One region of the Stenotrophomonas sp. 89682_Sma genome, then DNA from elsewhere that is predicted to be linked to it. Evidence: riboswitches for the same ligand, from Rfam matches in the RefSeq annotation. Region 1 holds a riboswitch; the other holds the start of a gene.
The links. Region 1 has a riboswitch for thiamine pyrophosphate ahead of ACZK29_RS00950 (TonB-dependent receptor). Riboswitches for the same ligand answer to the same signal wherever they lie in the genome.

Region 1 (11,162 bases):
GGCGGCATAGGGTTGCGCCTGGGTGCGCACCCAGCGCGGGCCTGCTCCATTGCCACGCAGGCGGAACTCCAGCATGAGCGGTGCGAACTGGTGCGCGGCCTGTTCGACCGCTTGCAGGATGCGCGCGCGATCCTCCTCTTCGACGCGTTCCAGCAACGTCCTGGCGTCCTGCTCAGCCTGCTGCCGGGTGATCCCGAACAGCGCCTGCAGGTCGCCGGCAATGAACGGGAAGCTGAGCGTGCCATCAACCTCGCGACGGGCCTGGTAGACCACGGCAGGCAGGTTGTCTGTCACTTCGGCCAGGCGCTGCTCCAGCTGGCGGCGCCCGGCCACCTCACGGCGCAGGCGCCAGTAGCCGATGCCATGCACCAGCAGCGCGGTCAGCAGCACCAGCAGCAGCGGTACACCCCAGCGGAGCGTGCTTCGCCAGTCGATGCCGTTGCGGTACTCCACCGCCAGCCAGTCGCCGCGCAGCGCTTCGCGCTCGCGTGGCGTCATCTGCAGCAGCAAGCGATCGAAGGTCGTGGCGAGCGCCGCATGCCGGCGCTCCACGGCCAGTGCCAGCTGGTCGTTGAAGCCCGCGGGCGCGGCAACCTGCAGGCGCCCCGGGAAACGCGTGCGCAGCAGGTGGTCGACCAGGGCCAGATTGCCCACGTAGGCGTCGGCCTCGCCATCGATCAGGCGTTGCATGGCCTGTTCGGCACTGCGCGCGGCGACGATCCTGGCCTGCGGCGCCTGCTGCAGCACGTAACCGCGTACGCGCTCCGGATCCGACAGCAGTACGCGCTTGTCCTGGAGGTCGGACAGGCCCAGCAGGGCCGGGCTGTCGTGGCGGCTGACGATCACGTTCGGCACGCTGATGAAGGGTTGGCTGAACACCCAGTCCGGGCCCAGATAGTGCGAATCGACCGGAATGCCCATCACCGCCTGCAACTCGCCGCGGCGCGCCTTCTCGCGCACCTCGTACCAGTCATGGCTGTTCTGCGCCTGCAGGTTGGCACCGGCCTGCATCAGCCGCGCCAGGTACTCGCTGGCCAGGCCGCTGGGCCTGCCATCCTCGTCGGCGAACGACAGTGGGGCGGCGTTCGGCGCGAAGCCGATCTTCAACGGCTGTTGCAGAACCCGCTTCTCGGCCTGGCTCAGCGCCAGCTGCGCCGATGCCGACCACTGCGGCGGGGGCAGCCAGCGTTGTGCCAGTGCATCGCGCTGGGCTTGGCTGGTCGCGGCCAGCGCCAGGTCCAGCGCTTCGGCCAGCGGTTGCTTGCTGTTGGGAACGCCGAAGTGCAGACGTTCGGGGGGCAGGTCGCTCGGACGCAGCAGGACGACACCCTGCAGGCGCTCGCGTGCGATCAGTTCGGTGGCAACGTAGGCATTGCCTATGTAGACATCAGCTTTGTCGTCTCTGACCATCTGCAGCGCAGCCAACGAGCTGTTTGCGACAAGCTGCACCGCACGTGGGAAACGTGCCCGCACCTGCGGGCCGGTCAGGAAATCCTGCTCGATGACCACCCGCAATCCGTCCAGGTCGGGCATGTTCGAAGCTCGCAGATCGCCTGGCCTCCCCACCAGCGCCAACGGCGCCTCGCCATAGGCAGCGGTGTAGACCATGCACCGGGTGCGGTCGGCGCTGAGACCGACATTCATTACCACGTCGATCTCGCCACGACAGGCCGCATCCAGCACGGAAGTCCAGTCGGTATAACGCCGGGCCTCAACCTTCACGCCCAACTGACGGGCAAGAAGCGACAGATAATCCGGCCCCAGGCCAACCTGCTGGCCATCACGGAGGGACTCGAACGGCGGCCAGCCGCTGTCATACTGGCCCACGACGATGCTTGGATGGGCGGCGAGGTACTCGCGCTGCAGGGGGCTGAGCGGCAACAGCCCAGGCACCGCCTGTGCCAGCGCCACGGGCAGCACCAGCACGGCCAGCAGCAGGACCAGCCCGCGAACAGCCCAGCTACGCATCGGCGTCGATCTCCTAGAATCCTGACAGGGCCGCGATGGTCGCGGTCCGGCTTGCCCGGTGGCCATACTAGAGCATGAGCTTGCGCATCATCATCGCAGACGACCACCCCGTGGTCCGTATCGGTACCCGCGCCGTCATCGAATCGAGCGGGGCCGGCCGCGTGGTCGGCGAGGCCGACAGCGCGCAGGCGCTGATGGCCCTGCTCGGCACCCAGCCCTGCGACCTGCTGGTGACCGACTATTCCATGCCGGGCAGCCCACAGGCCGATGGCTTCGCCATGATCGGCATGATCCGCCGCCGCTTCCCCGACCTGCCGGTGCTGATGCTCAGCGTCTCCAACAACCTGGCGATCCTGCGCATGGTGCTCGACAGCGGTGTGCTCGGCCTGGTCGACAAGAGCTCGTCGATGGACGAACTGCCGCAGGCCATCCAGACGGTCTATCGGGGCCAGCACTACATCAGCCGGAGCCTGCGTGAGCGGGTCGAGGCTGCGGGCAGCTGGCGCATGCGCGAGGGCGACGGCAAGCCGTTGTCGCCACGCGAGGTGGAAGTGCTGCGGCTGCTCGGCACCGGCATGACGGTGAAGGAGATCTCGCTGCAGCTGCACAAGAGCGTCAGCACCATCAGCCGACAGAAGGGCGACGCCATGCTCAAGCTGGGCCTGAAGGGCGACGCCGAACTGTTCGACTACCTGCGCGACGGCAAGATCTGAGGACCAGATCACACTGCGAGGGCATCTGTCCCCGCCCTCTTTGACCGGCCGCCGTTCTGTGCCAAGATGATGCGGCATGGGTTCTCAATGCGAGGTCGAAGGAATCGACCGGCTCATGTCCTCGCTCCCGTCCCAGGTGGATGGGGTGCGGTTTCCTGCCGGCCGTCTGGCCCGGCAACGCTGACCATGGAGAGGCGCATGCATCACCCCCCCGAGCCATGTTGGACCCTGCCGTTGCGGCCCCTGCGCGCATTCGCGGCGTGCCTGCTCGTCTCTCTTTCCGCTGCGGCCTGCAGCGCCGCCGATCCGGCCCCCTCGTCCTCCCAGCCTGGCGCTCCCGTGCAGGCTGCCGATGCGCCCCGACAGGATGTTGCCCCGATGCAGAACACCTCTCCCGACACCGCCGTCACCCCGCCCGACGCGCCGACCGTGATGTATTTCACCTACCAGGTGGACGGTGATGGCGCGACCTCCTACGAGGTCCAGAACGGCAGCGTGGCGACCTTCTGGTTCGGCCACACCTTCACCCTCGATGGCACCACGTATTACACGGGTTTCTCCTGGGATACCCGCGAGCACTACGGCAAGCCGGGCGAGCAGACGCCGGCCGGTCCGGATGACCGCGCCAACCTCGCCGAGGCCACCTTCGTGCTGGCCGGCGCGGACGCCAAGAAGCCATGGAAGTTCCGTGGCCAGGAATGGACCATCGGCGCGCTGGGCGCGTACGACAAGGCCGACGATGTCGATACCCGGCGCAAGCCGCTTGAACATCGCACCGCCGACGGTCGCCTGCTGCTGGCGGTGCCGACCAGCAGCTTCGACCGCGGCATCAGCAGCACCGGCTATGCACTGCTGCTGTTCAACCCCAAGCGCAGCGAAGACGACGTGGACAGCAAGGTCTGGCGCTATGTCGGCTCGGTGCGTACGGGCGAGGACAACAGCGCCGCCTGCGACGAAGGCAACGTGATGCCCTGCACCGACAGCGATGGCGAACTGGCCTTCGCTGCCGACGGCAACGGCCTGCCGCGACTGACCGTGACCTTCAAGGGCACCACCATCGAAGGCCCCGGCAAGACCCGTGCGCTGGGCGCCGGCGACGCCGTGCACTACACCTTCGACAGCGCGACCCAGCAGTACGTCGCGCCCTGATAGCACCCGCCACGCGCGGGTTTCCTGTTGACCGACATGTTCTTGACTCACGGATGAGTCCGGTTGGCGATTCGCGGCATGCGCCGCTCCATCAACCCCGAGGAAAACGTCATGGCACAGCATGACTACAGCAGAAAGGAAGTCCTGGACATCGTCGAGCAGGTCGCCCGGCAGAAAGGCATTCCGGTCGATGACTTCATGCGCTTCGCGCACATCGAGACTGGCGGCACCTTCAACGAGCGCGCCCACAACACCTCGACCGGCGCCAAGGGCCTGTTCCAGTTCGTGCCCGGCTCGGCCCGCCAGTACCACCTGACCGGCCACGAATTCGACCCGACCCGCAACACCGAGGCCGCCGCGCAGATGTACCAGGACAACCTGGCATCGATGGCGCGCCGCAATGAGCGCACCGGCCACTCGTACCTGTCCGGAGGCGACACACCGACCGGCCTGGACCTGTACCTGGCCCACCAGCAGGGCAGCGCCGGCTATGGCTCGGTACAGACCGCCATTGCCACCGGCACCTTCGGCGTGGTCCGCAACAGCCACGGCGAAGAGATCAACATGCGCCGCAACGTGCTGAACCAGATCGGTTCCGACGTGAAAGCGCTGACCGGCCACACCTTGGCCGAGATGCGCGGCATGAACGATGGCGACCTGGCGCGGACGTTCTCCAGCTACTACATCCACAAGTACGCGGCGATCAGCATTCCGGAAAAGAACATCGAACCGCAGGCCGTGGCGCAGGGCCAGGGCCAGACCCCGGCAGCGCCTGCACAGGCCAGCGCAGCCGTGGCGGCGGGTGCAGCCACGCTGGCGGCAACCGCAGCGGCGGCTGCCGCACCGAAGCCGGGCATCGAACTGCAGGCCGCCTACGAGGCCGGCGTGAAGTACGACCACGTGAAGTACGCCATCAACATTCCGGGTCACGCGCTGTACGTACCGGGCAAGACCGGCAAGAACGTTGAGCAGGGTTACATCGACTGTTCCGGCTGGGTCGGCACGCTGCAGAACCGGACCATGGACGAGATCAACCAGAAGGCCGGGCATGCGGTGTTCAGCAAGGCCGATCGCATCGACCTGGGCAACCTGGGTTCCGGCGGCATCGTGCGCAAGGCGTTCGACCAGTCCGGCGTGCTGCTGGACCGGGACGCGATCCTGAAGCCGGATGCGCTGAAGGAAGGCATGATCATCGGCCTGGATACGGCCAGGACCCGCCATGAGCACTGGAACGGCATCGACCACATCGTGATGGTGGTGCGCGACCCCAACACCGACAAGCTGCTGATCAGCCAGTCCACCGGCAGCAAAGGCGTGCACACCATGCCCGTCGAGGACTACCTCAAGCAGGTGAAGGACCACCCGAACTGGAAGCTGTACGCCTCCGATCCGCTGTCCAAGGCGCGCGACCTGCTGGAAAGCCGCACCCAGTCGCATGAGCAGACCCAGGGCAAGCCTGCCGCCGAGCACAAGGCCGCTGCCACCCCGCACGCCGAACTGTACAAGCAGGGCGCACACAGCGAGGGCGTGCGCACGGTGCAGGAGCAGCTGGGCCACCTGGGCTACGTCGGGGCCGATGGCAAGCCGCTGGTCGAGGATGGCCGCTTCGGCCGCAACACCGACGCGGCGGTGCGCCAGCTGCAGAAGGACAACGGGCTGGTCGCTGACGGCGTCGTCGGCGCGAAGACCCTGGAGGCGATCAGGGAGGCTCGCGAGCGCCCGCTGCTGAACGACGAGCGGCACCCGCGCAATCCGCTGTTCATCCAGGCCAGCAAGGGGCTGGAGCTGATGCCGGCGGGCACCTTCAAGGATCGCCACGCGCTGGAAAGCACCGCAGCGGCCCTGACCAGGGAAGCCCACGCCGCCGGCCTGCAGCGCATCGACTCGGTGGTGCCCAGCCCGAACGGTGAACGCCTGTTTGCCGTGCAGGGCACGATCGGTGACCCGGCGGCCAGCCGTGTCGCGGTGGAGACCCGCGCCGCCAGCGAGCAGAGCATCGCGCTCAGCAGCGGTGCCGTGCAGGGCGCGCCGAACGTGCTGCACCAGCAGCAGGACGCGCAGCAGGAACAGGCCCGCCAGACGCAGAAGGCGATGGGCGTCTAAGCCCGCAGCGCCTTGGCAGAGAAGGGAGGGCCACGTCCGCGTGGCCTTTTCCCTTTCTGCCAGCTGAGCGGCCGAGGCCGCTTTCAGCCTTGCTTCATGCCGCCTGCCGCTAGATGAATGCGCAAGCCGCACGGTGGGCCAGGCAATGTTCCGGCAATGTTGGAACGCCAGCGTGGTCTCCACGGCAGCCGGGGCGCCCGCGCCCTCCCTGCCCAGCGTGGCATGCACCTCTCAGGAGAACGAACATGCTCAGTACTTCCACACTCAGCTTCCGTGGTCTGGCGATGGCCCTGGCACTGGTTGCCGGTGTCGCCGTGGTCAGCGATGCCAGCGCGATGTCGAGGAAGGACAAGCGCACCCTGGTCGGCGCCGTGGTCGGTGGCGTGGCCGGCAACCTGCTCTCCAACGGCGATCCTGCGGCCACCGTCGGTGGTGCCGTGGCCGGCGGCGCGATCGGCAACCTGACCACCTCCGACCGCCGCGACCGTCGTTACTACGACAATCGTCGTTACGACGACCGCTATGATCGCCGTTACGACCGTGGCTACTACCGCAGCGGCTACTACGACCGCGGTGACGACCGTCGCTGGCAGCGCGAGCGCTACTACGACAACCGCTACTACCACGATCGCGGTCGCCATCGCGGCTGGTAAGCAGCGCGGCATCTCCCATGCCGATGCACGGACGGGCGGGTCGATGACCCGCCCGTTTGCGTTGGCCGCGTGCATGGCGTTGAATGCGCAGCCTTGGATGTGACTTTCCCCACTGGGGCTTCGGCATGACGTCTTCCTCCCACCGCGTGCAGGGCCTCAACAACGACGAGGTTGCTGCCGACTGGCCACCGATCAGCGCGGCGGACATTGCGTGGCTGCGCCAGCGCTACCCTCAGCTGGACGAACACAGCCAGCCCCGCTGGCACAGCCCACGGCCGCTGTCGGCCGCTGCCATCGTCGGCGGCGAGGACGGCGCGGTGTTCGTCAAGCGCCATCACCACAGCGTGCGCAGCGCGGCCTGCCTGGAAGAAGAGCATCGCTTCATCGCCCATCTCGCCGCAGCGGGCGTGCCGGTGGTGCAGGTGCTGGCCGCGGCCGATGGCCACAGCGCCGTCGAGCATGGCGAATGGACCTTCGAGCTGCATGCGATTGGCGTCGGCGAGGACCTGTACCGCGATGCTGTGTCGTGGTCACTGTTGACCGATGCCGCGCAGGCCCGCGAAGCCGGGCGCATGCTGGCCCAGCTGCACCGCGTCGCCGCCAGCTACCACGCGCCCCAGCGCAGCACCCACCTGCTGGTCGCGCGCGACGACCTGATCCGCGCCGACGATCCGATCGCCGCAATCAAGGCAGGGCTGCACGAGCGCCCTGGCCTGGCCCGCTATCTCGCGCGCATTCCATGGGAAGCGCAGCTGCAGCGCGAGGTACTGCCGTGGCACACCGGCCTGGCCGAGCGCCTGCGCGACGAGCCACGGCTGTGGGCGCACAACGACTGGCATGTCTCCAACCTGCTGTGGCGCGACGGGCGGGTCAGCACCGTGCTGGATTTCGGCCTGGCTTCGCCCACCAGCGCCCTGTTCGACCTCGCCACCGCGATCGAGCGCAACGCCGTGGCGTGGCTGGAGCTGGAGCGCGGCATGGAGGCGGTGCGCATCGATATCGCGCTGGCCCTGCTCGACGGCTACCGCCAGGTACTGCCGCTGTCGGCGGCACGCGTGCACCTGCTGGCCGACCTGCTGCCGATGGTCCATTTCGACTTCGCACTGTCCGAAGTGGAGTACTTCGAAGGCGTCACCGGCTCGACCGCGAATGCCGACGTGGCGTGGCAGCCCTTCATGCTGGGGCATCCGGCGTGGTTCCACAGCGCGCCGGGACAGGCACTGCTGCAGGCGCTGCACGCGGCAGCCTGAAGGACGCCGGCTCGCAAATCCGTACCATTTGTAGTGAAATGGTCACCTGAAGCGGGGGTGCCTGGATCTGCCAGGCTGAGAGAGTCCCTTGGAACCTGATCCGGTTTGCACCGGCGTAGGGAGCTTTGAGCCGCAGCCACACCCCCGTCATGGGCCGGTGCACCTGCGCGCCGTCGCTTCGTCTCCCTTGTTGTCCGAAGACGAACCGAATGAACCGCTGCCTGCGCCCCACCCTGCTCTCCCTCGCCCTCTGCGCCGCGCTGCCGCTGCATGCCCGCGAGGCCGACGCTGCCACCGACGCGACTGCCACCGGTGCCGAACGCTCGCCGACCGAACTGGCGGCGGTGCGCGTGGAGGCCGGCAAACCGAAAGCCGATACCTCGCGCGTGAATGCCTTCGGTGGTGGAAGCTGGAAGGACACGCCGGCGTCGGTGAACGTGCTCGAGCGCGATTACCTCGACCGCCGCCAGGTGCGTTCGCTGTCCGAGCTGGCCAGCAACGATGCCTCGCTGGGTGATGCGTATGCGCCGGTGGGCTACTACCAGAACATCGCCATCCGTGGCTTTGCACTGGACGCCGCCACCGGCTACCGCTTCAACGGCCTGTCCATCGCCGGCGAACAGCGCCTGGCGCTGGAGAACGTGCAGTCGGTGGAGATCCTCAAGGGTGAAGCCGGCCTGGCCGCAGGCGTGATGGCGCCCGGCGGCATCATCAACTACATCGGCAAGCGCCCGGCCGAAGTGCGCACCGCCACGCTCGGTACCGATTCGGAAGGCTCGCGCTACGTCGCCGTCGATGTCGGCCACTGGATCAGCCCGCGTTTCGGCCTGCGCCTGAATGCCGCGTGGGATTCCAGCGATTCCTATGTCGAGCACGCCGATGGCCGCCGCAACTTCTACTCGCTCGCGGCCGACTGGCTGATCGGCGAACGCGGCAAGCTGGAAGTGGATGCCAATTACCAGACCAGCTCGCAGCGCTCGGTGTCCGGCTACCAGCTGCTGGGCGCGCGCGACCTGCCGCGCGGTGTCGACCGCGAACACCTGCTGGGTTACCAGCCGTGGCAGCGTCCGGTGGATATCGCCAGCACCAACATCACCGCCCTGCACACCTACGATTTCAACGACGCCTGGCAGTCCCGCGTGTCGGTTGGCCACAGCCGCTCGGTGATCGATGACAACGTCGCCTTCGCCTACGGTTGCTACTACGCCACGCAGTGCGCCGATGGCAGCGTGCCGGGCAATTACTTCGCTCCCAACGGCGACTACGACGTCTACGACTACCGCAGCCCGGACGATACCCGCCGCAACCAGCAGGCGCGCGCCGAACTGCGTGGCCGCTTCGAGACCGCCAGCATCGGCCACGAGCTGACCCTCGGTGCCGACTACTTCCGCCGCACCGTGGACAAGCGCCCGAGCGTCAACGAGTACGTCGGCACCAGCAACATCCACGAAACACCTGTGCCGGTGTTTGAGCCGTCGCCGAAGATGCCGGGACCGTCCGCACGTCGCCTGGACAGCCGCCAGACCGCGTTCTTCGCGCTGGACCGGATCAGCTTCGGCGATGACTGGCAGTGGCTGGCCGGTGGCCGCTTCGTGCGCCTCGATGAGCGTGCCTATGACAAGCGTGGCACCCCGCAGCGGCACAGCCGCCTGTCGCGGTTCCTGCCGCAGACCGCCGTGGTATGGAAGGCCACCGACCAGCTCAACGCCTATGCCAGCTACGTGCGCGGTATTTCACTGGGCCAGGAAGCGCCGTTCTGGACCAGCAATGCCGACACCTTCCTGCCGTCGGTGCAGTCGCGCCAGCTGGAGGTGGGCGTGAAGTACGTGCCGGTCGAGGCGCTGACCCTGGGCGCAGCCGTGTTCCGCATCTCGCAGCCGTACCAGTACGCCAAGCCCGACAGCAGCGACCTCGGCTACACCTTCGTCGAGGAAGGCACGCAGACCCACACCGGCCTGGAGCTGACCGCCAATGGGCAGCTGACCGACGCGCTGCAGATCGTCGCCAGCGCCAGCGTGCTGCAGGCGCGCGCGCGCGATACCGGCACGCCGGCCTATGAAGGCCATCAGCTGGTGAACGTGCCGAAGGTACGGGCCAGCGTGCACGTGGCCTACGCGCTGCCGTTCGTGCAGGGCCTGGATGTCACCGGCGGCTGGCGCTATGCCGGTGCCAACGTCGCACGTGCCGACGGCGGCGTGCGCGCACCGGACTACTCGGTGTTCGATGCTGGCCTGCGCTTCCAGCATCGCCTGCACGAGCGTGCGGTGACCTGGAACCTGTCGGTGGACAACGTGTTCAACCGCTTCTACTGGCGCGATACCGGCAGCAGCGGCGGTGACTACTACCTGTTCCCCGGCGCACCGCGACAGGCCCGCCTGTCGGTGACGTTCGCGCTGTGAGCGGCGTGATGCTGGAGTGGACCGCCGCACTGTTCAGTGTGCTCGGCGTCTGGCTGATGGCCCGGCGCCGGCTGGCGGCGTGGCCGGTGGGCCTGCTGTCGGTGACGCTGTACGGGCTGGTGTTCGCCGAGGCCAAGCTGTACTCGGATACCCTGCTGCAGGTCGCCTTCGGTGGCTTCCTGGTCTACGGCTGGCTCAACTGGCGGCAGCATGCCGTCGATGAGGGCAGCATCCGCATCGTGCCGCTGGCGCGCGGCAAGCTGCTGCGCGACCTGGCCATCGGCCTGTGTGGTGGCGTGGCGCTGGGTGCGGCCATGCACACCTTCACCGATGCCGCACTGCCCTGGCTGGACGCGATGCTGACCTCGCTGAGCCTGGTCGGCCAGTGGTGGCAGGCGCGCCGCCACGTGGCCTGCTGGTGGGTGTGGATCGCGGTGGACGTGGTCTACGTGGGTGCGTACCTGTTCAAGTCGCTGCACGTGACCGCCGCGCTGTACGTGTTCTTCCTCGGCCTGGCCGTGTTCGGCCTGCGCGCATGGAGTGCGGCCGCGCGTGAACCGCAGGTGGCGCCGGTGCGTTGATGCGGATGGCCGGGCTGTGCGCTGGCCATGCACAGTAGAGCCACGCCATGCGTGGCTGAAGGATCACCGGTAGGCCCATCCACGCATGGCGTGGATCTACCGGTCAAGCACCAGACCCAACCGCAGCGGCTGGCGCATGTCGGCAGGCGGTGCGGCCTGCAGCGGCGCCGCCTGCAGCGTCGCGCGCAGGTCGGCGTCGACCCGGGCGTCACCCAGGCTGTCGAATTCCAGTTTCGAGATACGGCCATCCGCCGCGATCCACACGCTCACCTGCAGCGGCGTGGGCGTGTCCGGGTGTGCCTGCAGCCATTCCAGCACGCGCTGCGCCTGCGGGTCCTGCTCCTGC
Region 2 (11,162 bases), 1.1 Mb from region 1:
TAAAGCAGCTCCATCCAGCTGCGTTCGGGGCCAGCCGTCGCGCCCTGGAAACTGCCTGGATACCACTGCTGGCACACCGCGAACGCAAAGGCGAACCCCCAGGCCAGCAGGGTGAAGGTTGCACCGGCCGCGAACAGCTCGTCGCGGGTCACTCGATGGTCCTGCAGCATGTAGGCGATCAACGCCCCTGCCGTATAGAAGTACAACAGGCTTTCCAGCAGCTGCGCCGTGGTCAACAGCGCACTGCGGTCCAGCAGGGCGCCTGCCAGCGAGAACACCACCGAGGGAATGGCCAGCAGCAATGCCAACCAGGTTCCCAACGGACTGCGCTGGACCACCCACAGCGCCAGGCCGAGCACCGCCATGCCGAACATGCCCAGCGCCGCGCGGCCAGCGGCGGTGTCATCGAGGGCGGGATACAGCAGCACCGCGATCAACTGGGCGGCCAGGAGCCAGGCCGAAGGATGGCGGCGGGCGATGGCCAGCCAGCGGGTGGTCAAGGCAACAGGCATGGCGTCCTTTCCGCTGGGCAATGGCCGGAGCATAACGGGTCGCGCCGGGCCACGCCCGGCGCTTTTCCTGGACCGCTGCGCCCGCCGGGCATGGCCCGGCGCTACCGGTGCGGCATCATCCCTGGTGGTAGACCTCGGCACCGGCAGCACGGAACTCCTGCGACTTCTCCTTCATGCCGGCCTCTGCGTAGTCGCGCACGTCCTGGGTGATCTTCATCGAACAGAAGTGCGGTCCGCACATCGAGCAGAAGTGGGCCAGCTTGTGCGCGTCCTTCGGCAGCGTCTCGTCGTGGAATTCCTTGGCCTTTTCCGGATCCAGGCCCAGGTGGAACTGGTCCTCCCAGCGGAACTCGAAGCGCGCCTTGCTCAGCGCGTTGTCGCGTACCTGTGCGCCCGGATGCCCCTTGGCCAGGTCGGCCGCGTGCGCGGCAATGCGGTAAGCCATGATGCCGTCGCGCACGTCCTGGCGGTTGGGCAGGCCCAGGTGTTCCTTCGGCGTCACGTAGCAGAGCATGGCCGTGCCAAACCAGCCGATCATCGCCGCGCCGATCGCACTGGTGATGTGGTCGTAGCCCGGCGCGATGTCGGTCGTCAGCGGGCCCAGCGTGTAGAACGGCGCTTCGCCGCATTCGCGCAGCTGCTTGTCCATGTTTTCCTTGATCAGCTGCATCGGCACGTGGCCGGGGCCTTCGATCATGGTCTGCACATCGTGTTTCCAGGCGATCTTCGTCAGTTCACCCAGCGTTTCCAGTTCGCCGAACTGCGCCGCGTCGTTGGCATCAGCGATGCAACCCGGGCGCAGCCCGTCGCCGAGCGAGAAGGTCACGTCGTAGGCCTTCATGATTTCGCAGATGTCTTCGAAATGCGTGTAGAGGAAGTTCTCCTTGTGGTGCGCCAGGCACCACTTGGCCATGATCGAGCCGCCGCGGCTGACGATGCCGGTAACACGCTTGGCGGTAAGCGGCACGTAGCGCAGCAGCACGCCGGCGTGGATGGTGAAGTAGTCCACGCCCTGCTCGGCCTGCTCGATCAGGGTGTCACGGAAGATCTCCCAGGTCAGTGCCTCGGCGCGGCCGTCAACCTTCTCCAGGGCCTGGTAGATCGGCACGGTACCGATCGCCACCGGCGAGTTGCGGATGATCCATTCGCGCGTCTCGTGGATGTGCTTGCCGGTGGACAGGTCCATCACCGTGTCACCGCCCCAGCGGATCGCCCACACCAGCTTCTCCACTTCCTCGGCGATGCCGGAAGACACCGCGCTGTTGCCGATGTTGGCGTTGATCTTGGTCAGGAAATTGCGGCCGATGATCATCGGCTCGCTTTCCGGGTGGTTGACGTTGTTGGGCAGCACCGCACGGCCACGGGCGATTTCGTCGCGCACGAACTCCGGGGTGATGACTTTCTGGATCGACGCACCGAAGGCCTCGCCCGGGTGCTGCTGCAGCAGGCCCGCATCGCGGATCGCGTCCAGGCGCTGGTTCTCGCGGATGGCGACGAATTCCATTTCCGGCGTGATGATGCCGCGGCGCGCGTAATGCATCTGGGTGACGTTGGCACCGGCACGTGCACGGCGTGGCAGGCTGCGCGCGGGGAAACGCACCGCGTCAAGCTTCGGGTCATGCTCGCGATCGCGGCCGAACGAAGAACTCAGTCCTTCAAGCTGCTCGGTATCACCGCGCTCTTCCACCCAGCCGCGACGCAGTGCCGGCAAACCGGCGGACAGATCGATGCGCACCTCCGGGTCGGTGTACGGGCCCGACGTGTCGTAAACGGTCACCGGCGCATTCTCTTCGCCGCCGAACAGCGTCGGCGTACGGGTCAGCGCGATCTCGCGCATCGGCACCTGCAGATCCGGGCGTGAACCGGGCACGTGGATCTTGCGCGAGCCGGGAATGGGCCGGGTCACGGATGCGGAGAGTTGCTGGGCCTGTTGCTGCAGGGCGGAGAGCTGTGCGTTCATCGGGCATCGTCCAGGAAGGTCAGGGACGAAGCGGCGGCGCACTGCACCCCGCACGGACGGTCCTTGGGCGGTGTCCGGGCACGGTTGCATTGCAAAGCTTCCCTACGCCGGTATGAGCCGGATCAGGTTCCAAGGGACTGTCTCAACCGTGGCCACATGGCCCGGTACCCCCGCTTCTTGCTGCGCATTAGAGCATAGAAAGCACTGAGTTCCCTTACCGCTCACCCAGGCAAGGCGTGGATCCACTGAACAATCGCAGGGCCGGCGTTAACAGAACCATGACGTCGCATTCAGTAACGTGCACGCCCATCGCGTCGCTGCGACCGATGCATCCCCGCCGCCTTCGCGGCTCCTGCCCGGTCCGTGCTGCATGCCGCCGGCCCCTCGCCGCAAGCTTTGCTCGCTCCCCTCAATCCCCTTGATCGGAGAAGCTCCTTCATGGTGTTTCGCGTTTCCATCGCACTGGTCCTGCTGCTGGTGCTGCTTGCCGGTATCGCCCCCGGCCCCTTCAACGCAGTGGTCCAGTCGATGCTGGCAGAAGTCATCCGCAGTGTCGGCTGGCTGTACCTGCTGGTGGTGTTCCTGGCGCTGGTGTTCCTGATGTACCTCGCCTTCGGCCGCTTCGGCAACCTGCGCATCGGCGGCGAGGATGCCGAACCCGAATTCTCCCGCGCCAGCTGGATGTCGATGCTGTTCGCTGCCGGCATGGGCATCGGCCTGGTGTTCTGGGGCGCTGCCGAACCGATCTCGCATTTCAGCAAGCCGCCCGAGGGCCTGGCTCCACAAAGTCTGGATGCGGCGCGCGCATCGATGCGCTATGCGTTCTTCCACTGGGGCCTGCATCCGTGGGCGATCTATGCGCTGATCGGCCTGGCAATGGCCTGGTTCCAGTTCAACCGCAATGGACGTGGCCTGGTCAGCGACATGCTGCAACCGATCATAGGCCGTCACCACCGCGGCTGGATCGGTCGGGTGGTCAACATCGCCGCCGTCGTTGCCACCGCGATTGGTGTCGCCACCACGCTCGGCTTCGGTACCATCCAGATCGCTGCCGGCATCGAGCGCGTGTTCGGCGTGCAGGCCACCGTTGCGGTGCAGATGACCATCATCGCCGTCGCTTTCGTGCTGTACATGGCCTCCACCGCCAGCGGCGTGGAGCGCGGGGTGAAATGGCTGTCCAACTTCAACCTGGCGTTGGCCGCTCTGCTGGCTGCCATTCTGCTGGTGCTGGGGCCGACCGGTTTCATCTTTGATACGTTCACCACCACGCTGGGCTCCTACCTCAACCAGCTGGTGACGATGAGCCTGCGCATGTCACCGTTCTCCGGCAGCACCTGGGTGGCGGACTGGACGATTTTCTACTGGGCCTGGTGGATCTCGTGGGCGCCGTTCGTGGGATCGTTCATCGCGCGCATATCGCGTGGCCGCAGCGTGCGCGAGTTCGTGATCGGCGTTGTGCTCGCACCGACGCTGCTGGGCTTCTTCTGGTTCGCGGTGTTCGGCGGCACCGCGCTGTGGGCACAGATCTTCGGCCACGCCGATCTGGTGCAGGCGCTGGGCAATGGCTACGAAACGGTGCTGTTCACACTGTTCGACAGCATGCCGCTACCGCTGTTGCTGTCGTGCATCGCGCTGGTGCTGTTGATGATCTTCTTCGTGACTTCGGCCGATTCAGCGGTGCTGGTGCTGGCCAGCATGTCCACCGACGAGGCCGGCGACCCACCGCTGAAGCGCAAGCTGGCCTGGGGCATTGCGGTGGCGTTGATTGCAGCAGCGTTGCTGCTGGCCGGAGGCCTGGACGCGCTGCAGGGCATGATCACGATTGCCGCACTACCGTTTGCGTTGCTGATGGTGCTGGTGATGGTGTCGCTGTACCGGGTGCTGGACCAGGAGTACACGCGCGAGCGGCGGCAGGCACAGCGCCAGCGGCACATGATCGATGCGTGGATCGCACGCGAGATGGCGGCGCAGGAGGAGACCCAGGCGGAGGCGGCACGCGCGCACGATCAGGATTGAGGGGGTTTTGCAGCCTGCGGCTGCACCGCTTCTTTCAAGCAACGGCAACAACAACTTCAAAAGCGGCTCTGAGACATTGAGGGTCTGGCAGGAAGGAGGCCGATGGCGGGACACGCCGCAAGTACGTCCCTGTAGGCTCGGCCACGGCATCCATGCCGTGGACGGTCCCGCCATCGGCCCCCTCCCCGCCTCCGACAATTTCCCGGTGGCGGTGGGTTTTCCACGCCATGCGTGGATGAGGTGTATCGGAAAACACGAAGGGGTTGGATCCGTTTTCCTCTGGAAAACGGATCCAACCGCAGCGCTCGGCTGTTGCTGTTGCCTTTGCTTTTGATCTTCTTCTTTCTCTTCCGTGGCTGACGCGCACGGAAGTTTTCGGGGGGCGTGCGGGTGGGGGTGGCGGGGGTATCCGCGCCATGGATGGCGCGGCTAAGACTACAAGGACGTATTCACGGCGTCCCCCGACACTCCCACCCGCACGCCCCAGCGCATGAAACTGCTCTGGCGATCAACCGCGAGGGGGCTCAGCCCGGTGGCCGGGAAACCTCAATACCCTGCCGCCTGCCCGTCCTTGCGGCTCTCCGAAGCACCGTAGTAAACCCCAGTCTCGGGATCGCGCATGATCGCCTGGTATCCGCCATACGGACCATCGGCAAACACGATGCGATGTCCCTTGCGCATCAACGCACGCACCGTCTCATACGGGAAGCCGGTTTCCAGATTCACTTCGCCACCGTCGGTCATCGCCGTGGCCTGACCGGTCGGCTCGGTGGAACCCTCGTGCTGGATGCGCGGTGCGTCACCGGCCTCCTGCAGGTTCATACCGAAGTCCACCAGGTTCATCACGATCTGCGCGTGACCCTGCGGCTGCATCGCACCGCCCATCACGCCGAAGCTGGCGTACGGCTTGCCACCCTTGGTGATGAACGCCGGGATGATGGTCTGGAACGGGCGCTTGCCCGGCGCGTAGCCGTTGGGATGATTCTTCTGCAGCACGAACATCTCGCCGCGGTCCTGCAGGATGAAACCCAGTCCTGGAGGTGCCATGCCGCTGCCCATGCCGCGGTAGTTGGACTGGATCAGCGAGACCATCATGCCGTCGGCGTCGGCCACGGTCATGTAGATGGTGTCGCCCTCCTCCAGCTGCTTCGGCGTGCCCGGCTGCACTTCCTTCAAGGCCTTGTCCATCGAGATCAGCGCGCGGCGCTGCGCCGCGTACTCCTTGGAGATCAGTTTCTGCACCGGTGCCGGCTGGAACGCCATGTCAGCGTAGAAGCGTGCACGGTCGGCGAAGGCCAGCTTCTTCGCTTCGACGAACAGGTGCACATGCTCGGGTGAGCCGAACGGAATCTTCGAGAAGTCGTAGCCTTCCAGCACGTTGAGAATCTGCAGCGCAGCGATGCCCTGGCTGTTCGGCGGTAGTTCCCATACGTCGTAGCCGCGATAGTTGCTGCTGACCGGCTCGACCCATTCGCCGTGGTGATCGGCCATGTCCTGGTAACTCAGGTAACCGCCGTTGGCCTTGAAGTAGTCGCCGATGGTGTGGGCGATCTCACCCTTGTAGAAGGCATCACGGCCGCCGTCTGCAATCTTCTGCAGGGTGCTGGCCAGGTTCGGGTTCTTCCACATCTCGCCCTTGCGCGGGGCATGGCCGTTGATCGTGAACTGCTCCTTGAAGCCCGGGTACTGCGAGAGCTTCGGCACCGAGCGGTCCCAGTAGTAGGCAATCACTTCGGCCACCGGGTGCCCTTCGCGGGCGTAGCGGATGGCCGGCGCCAGGTTGTCGGCCATCGGCTTGCGACCGAAGCGGTCGTGCAGCGCGAACCAGCCATCGACCGCGCCCGGCACCGACACCGGCAGTGGACCGGTGGCCGGGATGTCCTTCAGGCCACGGCGCTGGAACTCGGCCAGGGTGAGCGACTTCGGCGAGCGGCCCGAGCCGTTGTAGCCGTAGAGCTTCTGCGTCTTCGGGTCCCACACGATGGCGAAAAGGTCGCCGCCGATGCCGTTGCCGGTCGGCTCCATCAGGCCGAGCGCGGCGTTGGCGGCAATCGCCGCGTCCACTGCCGAACCGCCGCCCTTCATCACGTCCAGCGCGATCTGGGTGGCCAGTGGTTGCGAGGTCGCGGCCATCGCATGCGGGGCGATCACCTCCGAACGGGTGGCGAAGGTGTGGCCGGTGATGCGGTCGGCGGCGAAGGACAGCGCGGGTACGGCAGCCAGTACGGCGGCGGCGAGCAGGGAACGGGCAAGGCGTCGGGACACGGTCGGGTTCCGATGGACGGGTGGTTCCCCGATCTTCGCCGCTGCGGCCTTCACGCGGTATCGGACAGACGTCATGGACGTTGATCCTTGGGCGGAAAAATCCACCGGATTCCGCGCAAGAACCGCCCCGAAAGGAGTGAATTCGGGTTCACCGAAACACTTTCAGCAGCAACCATCCTTGTGCCGCAAGCGATTGCGCTGGATGCAGCGGAAACCGATAGAAAATCCGTCGCGAGGGTTGACACCGCCGAAATGGCTGTGTTCCTCTCGATCACATGTTGCATCACAACACGCCACCGCGAACCCACATCGAAGCCGCCGACACCGGCGCCGCCTCGCTGCGTTCGATTCTTGTGCTCGTACTTATTACCCAACCAACAGGTGCGGGACGAGCCAGCGTGTAAGCAACACACACACCGGAACTCTTCAAAAACCCGCACCCGCCCCGGTGCGGGTTTTTTCATTTCAGGACCTGGTTTCAGACGCAACCACCATGCACACCGCCAACATCAAAACCCGGACCCACACCACCACGACGCCTCGTGGCGAGTGTCCGCGTGCGATGCATGGCGCCTCCCCCACCGCTTTCCCCTGACCGGCCGGCACGTCACCTCGACGACCGGCCGTTCTTTTTTCTTCCCACCGCAAGGAACCTCCCCCATGAGCACCAACGACCTGCCCCAGACCAAGATCGCCGTCATCGGCTACGGCAGCCAGGGCCGCGCCCACGCACTGAACCTGCGCGAATCCGGTTTCGACGTGGTGGTAGGCCTGCGGCCGGGCGGCCCGACCGAGGTCAAGGCGCAGGCCGATGGCTTCACCGTCAAGGCCCCGGCCGATGCAGTGAAGGATGCCGACCTGGTCGCCGTGCTGACCCCGGACATGGTGCAGAAGAAGCTGTACGACGACGTGCTGGCGCCGAACATGAAGCAGGGTGCGGTGCTGCTGTTCGCGCACGGCCTGAACGTGCACTTCGACATGATCAAGCCGCGCGACGACCTCGACGTGGTGCTGGTCGCACCGAAGGGCCCGGGCGCGCTGGTCCGTCGTGAATATGAGATCGGCCGCGGCGTGCCCTGCATCTGGGCGGTCTACCAGGACAAGAGCGGCAAGGCCGCCGACTACGCCCTGGCCTATGCCGGTGGCCTCGGCGGCGCCCGCGCCAACCTGATCCAGACCACCTTCAAGGAAGAAACCGAGACCGATCTGTTCGGCGAGCAGGCGGTGCTGTGCGGCGGTGCCTCGGCGCTGGTGCAGGCCGGCTTCGAGACCCTGGTCGAAGCCGGCTATCAACCGGAAATCGCCTACTACGAAGTGCTGCACGAGCTGAAGCTGATCGTGGACCTGTTCTATGAAGGTGGCATCTCGCGCATGCTGGAATTCATCTCCGAGACCGCGCAGTACGGCGACTACGTCAGCGGCCCGCGCGTGATCGATGCCGGCACCAAGGCACGCATGAAGGAAGTACTGAAGGACATCCAGGACGGCACCTTCACCAAGAACTGGGTGGCCGAGTACGAAGCGGGCCTGCCGAACTACAACAAGTTCAAGCAGGCCGACCTGGAACACCCGATCGAGAAGGTAGGCAAGGAACTGCGCGCCAAGATGGTCTGGTTGCAAGGTCAAGCCGCGTAACACCGCGGCACCCCCACCCGCTCTGCAAGGTTCCCCCATGAACTCTCCCACACACCGCAGCACGCCGCCCAACGGCGCGCGCTGGCTGACCCAGGCGCTGGAGGCCGAGGGCGTCCGCACGCTGTTCGGCTATCCCGGCGGCACCATCATGCCGTTCTACGACGCGCTGGTGGATTCGTCGCTGAAGCACATCCTGGTACGCCATGAGCAGGGTGCGGCGTTGGCGGCCAATGGCTTCGCCCGCGCCAGCGGCCAGGTCGGCGTCTGCGTGGCCACCTCCGGCCCGGGCGCGTCGAACCTGGTCACCGGCATCGCCGACGCGATGCTGGATTCGGTGCCGATGGTCTGCATCACCGGCCAGGTCGGCACGCCGCTGCTGGGCACCGATGCCTTCCAGGAACTGGATGTGTTCGGCCTGACGATGCCGATCGTCAAGCACAGCTGGCTGGTGCGCAGCGTCGATGACCTGCCGCGCGTGGTGGCCGACGCCTTCCGCATCGCCCGCGAGGGCCGCCCCGGCCCGGTGCTGATCGACCTGCCCAAGGACGTGCAGCTGGCCGATGCCAGCCATCTGCCGGTGCACGTGCCGAGCAGCGTCGAACCGCCACCGGCACCGGCCGACGCCGCCATCGCCGAGGCCATCGCCGCGCTGGCGGCAGCCGAGAAGCCGGTGGTCTACGCCGGTGGTGGCATCGCGCTGGGTGATGCCGTGCAGGACCTGCGCGACTTCGTTGAAGCCAGCGCGATTCCCACCGTGATGACCCTGCGCGGACTGGGTGCACTGCCGGCCAACCACCCGCAGTCGCTGGGCATGCTGGGCATGCATGGCACCCGCGCGGCCAACATGGCGGTGCAGGAAAGCGACCTGCTGCTGGTGCTGGGTGCCCGCTTCGATGACCGCGCCACCGGCAAGCTGGCCGAGTTCGCCCCGTTCGCCCGCGTGGTCCATATCGACGCTGACGCCTACGAGATCTCCAAGCTGCGCAGTGCCGATGTTGCCGTGCCCGGCAATGTCGGCCATGCGATCCGCGCCCTGCGTGCGGCCTTCCCCTCCCCCAAGGCCCACCAGGACGCATGGCGCAGGCGCTGTGCGCAGCATCGCGATCGTTTCGCTGCGCGCTACGACGCGCCGGGCCAGCACATCTACGCGCCGGCCATGCTGAAGCGCCTGAGCGAACTGGCGCCGGCCGATGCGGTGATCGCCTGCGACGTTGGCCAGCATCAGATGTGGGTGGCGCAGCACTGCCGCTTCAACCACCCGCGCAACCACCTGACCAGTGGCGCGCTGGGCACCATGGGCTTCGGCCTGCCGGCCGCGATGGGCGCGCAGTTCGCCTGCCCGGACCGCACCGTGGTGCTGGTCTCCGGTGATGGCAGTTTCATGATGAACGTGCAGGAACTGGCCACCATCGCGCGCTGCCGCCTGCCGGTGAAGATCGTGCTGCTGGACAACAGTTCGCTGGGCATGGTGCGGCAGTGGCAGGAGCTGTTCTTCGCCGAGCGTTACAGCGAGATCGATCTGTCCGACAACCCGGACTTCGTGGCATTGGCGCAGGTGTTCGGCATTGCCGCCACCCGCATCGACGCGCGCGACGACGTCGAGGGCGGCCTGGCCGCGCTGCTGGCCGAGCCGGGCCCGGCGCTGCTGCACGTGGCCATCGATGCACGCGCCAACGTGTGGCCGCTGGTGCCGCCGAACACCGCTAACAGCACGATGCTGGAAAGCAACCCTGCCCACGCCCGCCAGGAGACCCCCAATGCAATACCGGCTTGACCTGGTGCTGCACCCGGCCGAAGGCGCGCTGCTGCGCGTGATCGGCATGGCCGAGCGTCGCGGCTTTGCGCCGCGTGCGATCAGCGGTGCGCCGGTGGCCGCCGACGATGGCCGCTGGCACCTGCAGCTGGTCGTCGATGGCCAGCGCCCGGCGGAAACGCTCTGCCGGCAGATCGAGAAGATCTACGACTGCGTGTCCGTACAGGTCACGGCCGTGGAAGGAGTAGCCACATGAACACCCGTACCGTAGCGACCACGGTGCCGGTACGGAGGCGTCTTCTTCGTCGCCCGTGCCCGCATGCGGCGGTCTTCCGCACCGCGCTGGTGGCCCATGCCGGCCGCTGACGCCAGCCAGGAAAGCGATGTCGGCGACGTAAGCGTCGCCGACGTTCTGGCAGCGCAGGCCCGCCTGCGCCGCTTCCTGCCGCCCACCCCGCTGCACCATGCCGAACGCTTCGGTACCTGGCTGAAGCTGGAAAACCTGCAGCGCACCGGTTCCTACAAGGTGCGCGGCGCATTGAATGCGCTGCTGGCCGGTCGCGAACGCGGCGACACCCGGCCGGTGATCTGCGCCTCGGCCGGCAACCACGCCCAGGGCGTGGCCTGGGCCGCCTATCGCCTGGATGTGCCGGCCATCACTGTGATGCCGCATGGTGCACCCGCCACCAAGATCGCCGGCGTCGCCCATTGGGGCGCGACCGTGCGCCAGCACGGCAACAGCTATGACGAAGCCTACGCCTTCGCGGTCGAACTGGCACAACGCCACGGCTACCGCTTCCTGTCCGCGTTCGACGATGCCGACGTGATCGCCGGCCAGGGCACGGTCGGCATCGAGCTGGCCGCGCATGCCCCGGACGTGGTGATCGTGCCGATCGGTGGCGGTGGCCTGGCTTCCGGCGTGGCCCTGGCGCTGAAATCACAGGGCGTGCGCGTGGTCGGCGCGCAGGTGGAAGGCGTTGATTCGATGGCACGCGCGATCCGCGGCGACGTGCGCGAGATC

Region 2: another riboswitch for thiamine pyrophosphate. It lies ahead of thiC (phosphomethylpyrimidine synthase ThiC); the one in region 1 lies ahead of ACZK29_RS00950 (TonB-dependent receptor).

Annotation. Positions count from the first base shown of each region.
Region 1 is NZ_CM151147.1:213,347-224,508, reverse strand. It holds gene ACZK29_RS00980 (ATP-binding protein) at 1-1,968, opposite strand, end outside; gene ACZK29_RS00975 (response regulator) at 2,043-2,681, shown strand; gene ACZK29_RS00970 (hypothetical protein) at 3,060-3,830, shown strand; gene ACZK29_RS00965 (XVIPCD domain-containing protein) at 3,942-5,933, shown strand; gene ACZK29_RS00960 (glycine zipper 2TM domain-containing protein) at 6,179-6,586, shown strand; gene ACZK29_RS00955 (phosphotransferase enzyme family protein) at 6,712-7,836, shown strand; TPP riboswitch at 7,880-7,975, shown strand; gene ACZK29_RS00950 (TonB-dependent receptor) at 8,046-10,235, shown strand; gene pnuC (nicotinamide riboside transporter PnuC) at 10,244-10,816, shown strand; gene ACZK29_RS00940 (hypothetical protein) at 10,913-11,162, opposite strand, start outside.
Region 2 is NZ_CM151147.1:3,908,473-3,919,634, forward strand. It holds gene ACZK29_RS18075 (ion channel) at 1-512, opposite strand, end outside; gene thiC (phosphomethylpyrimidine synthase ThiC) at 628-2,472, opposite strand; TPP riboswitch at 2,554-2,654, opposite strand; gene ACZK29_RS18085 (BCCT family transporter) at 2,911-4,488, shown strand; gene ggt (gamma-glutamyltransferase) at 5,035-6,753, opposite strand; gene ilvC (ketol-acid reductoisomerase) at 7,414-8,388, shown strand; gene ilvG (acetolactate synthase 2 catalytic subunit) at 8,426-10,162, shown strand; gene ACZK29_RS18105 (ACT domain-containing protein) at 10,146-10,397, shown strand; gene ACZK29_RS18110 (threonine dehydratase) at 10,494-11,162, shown strand, end outside.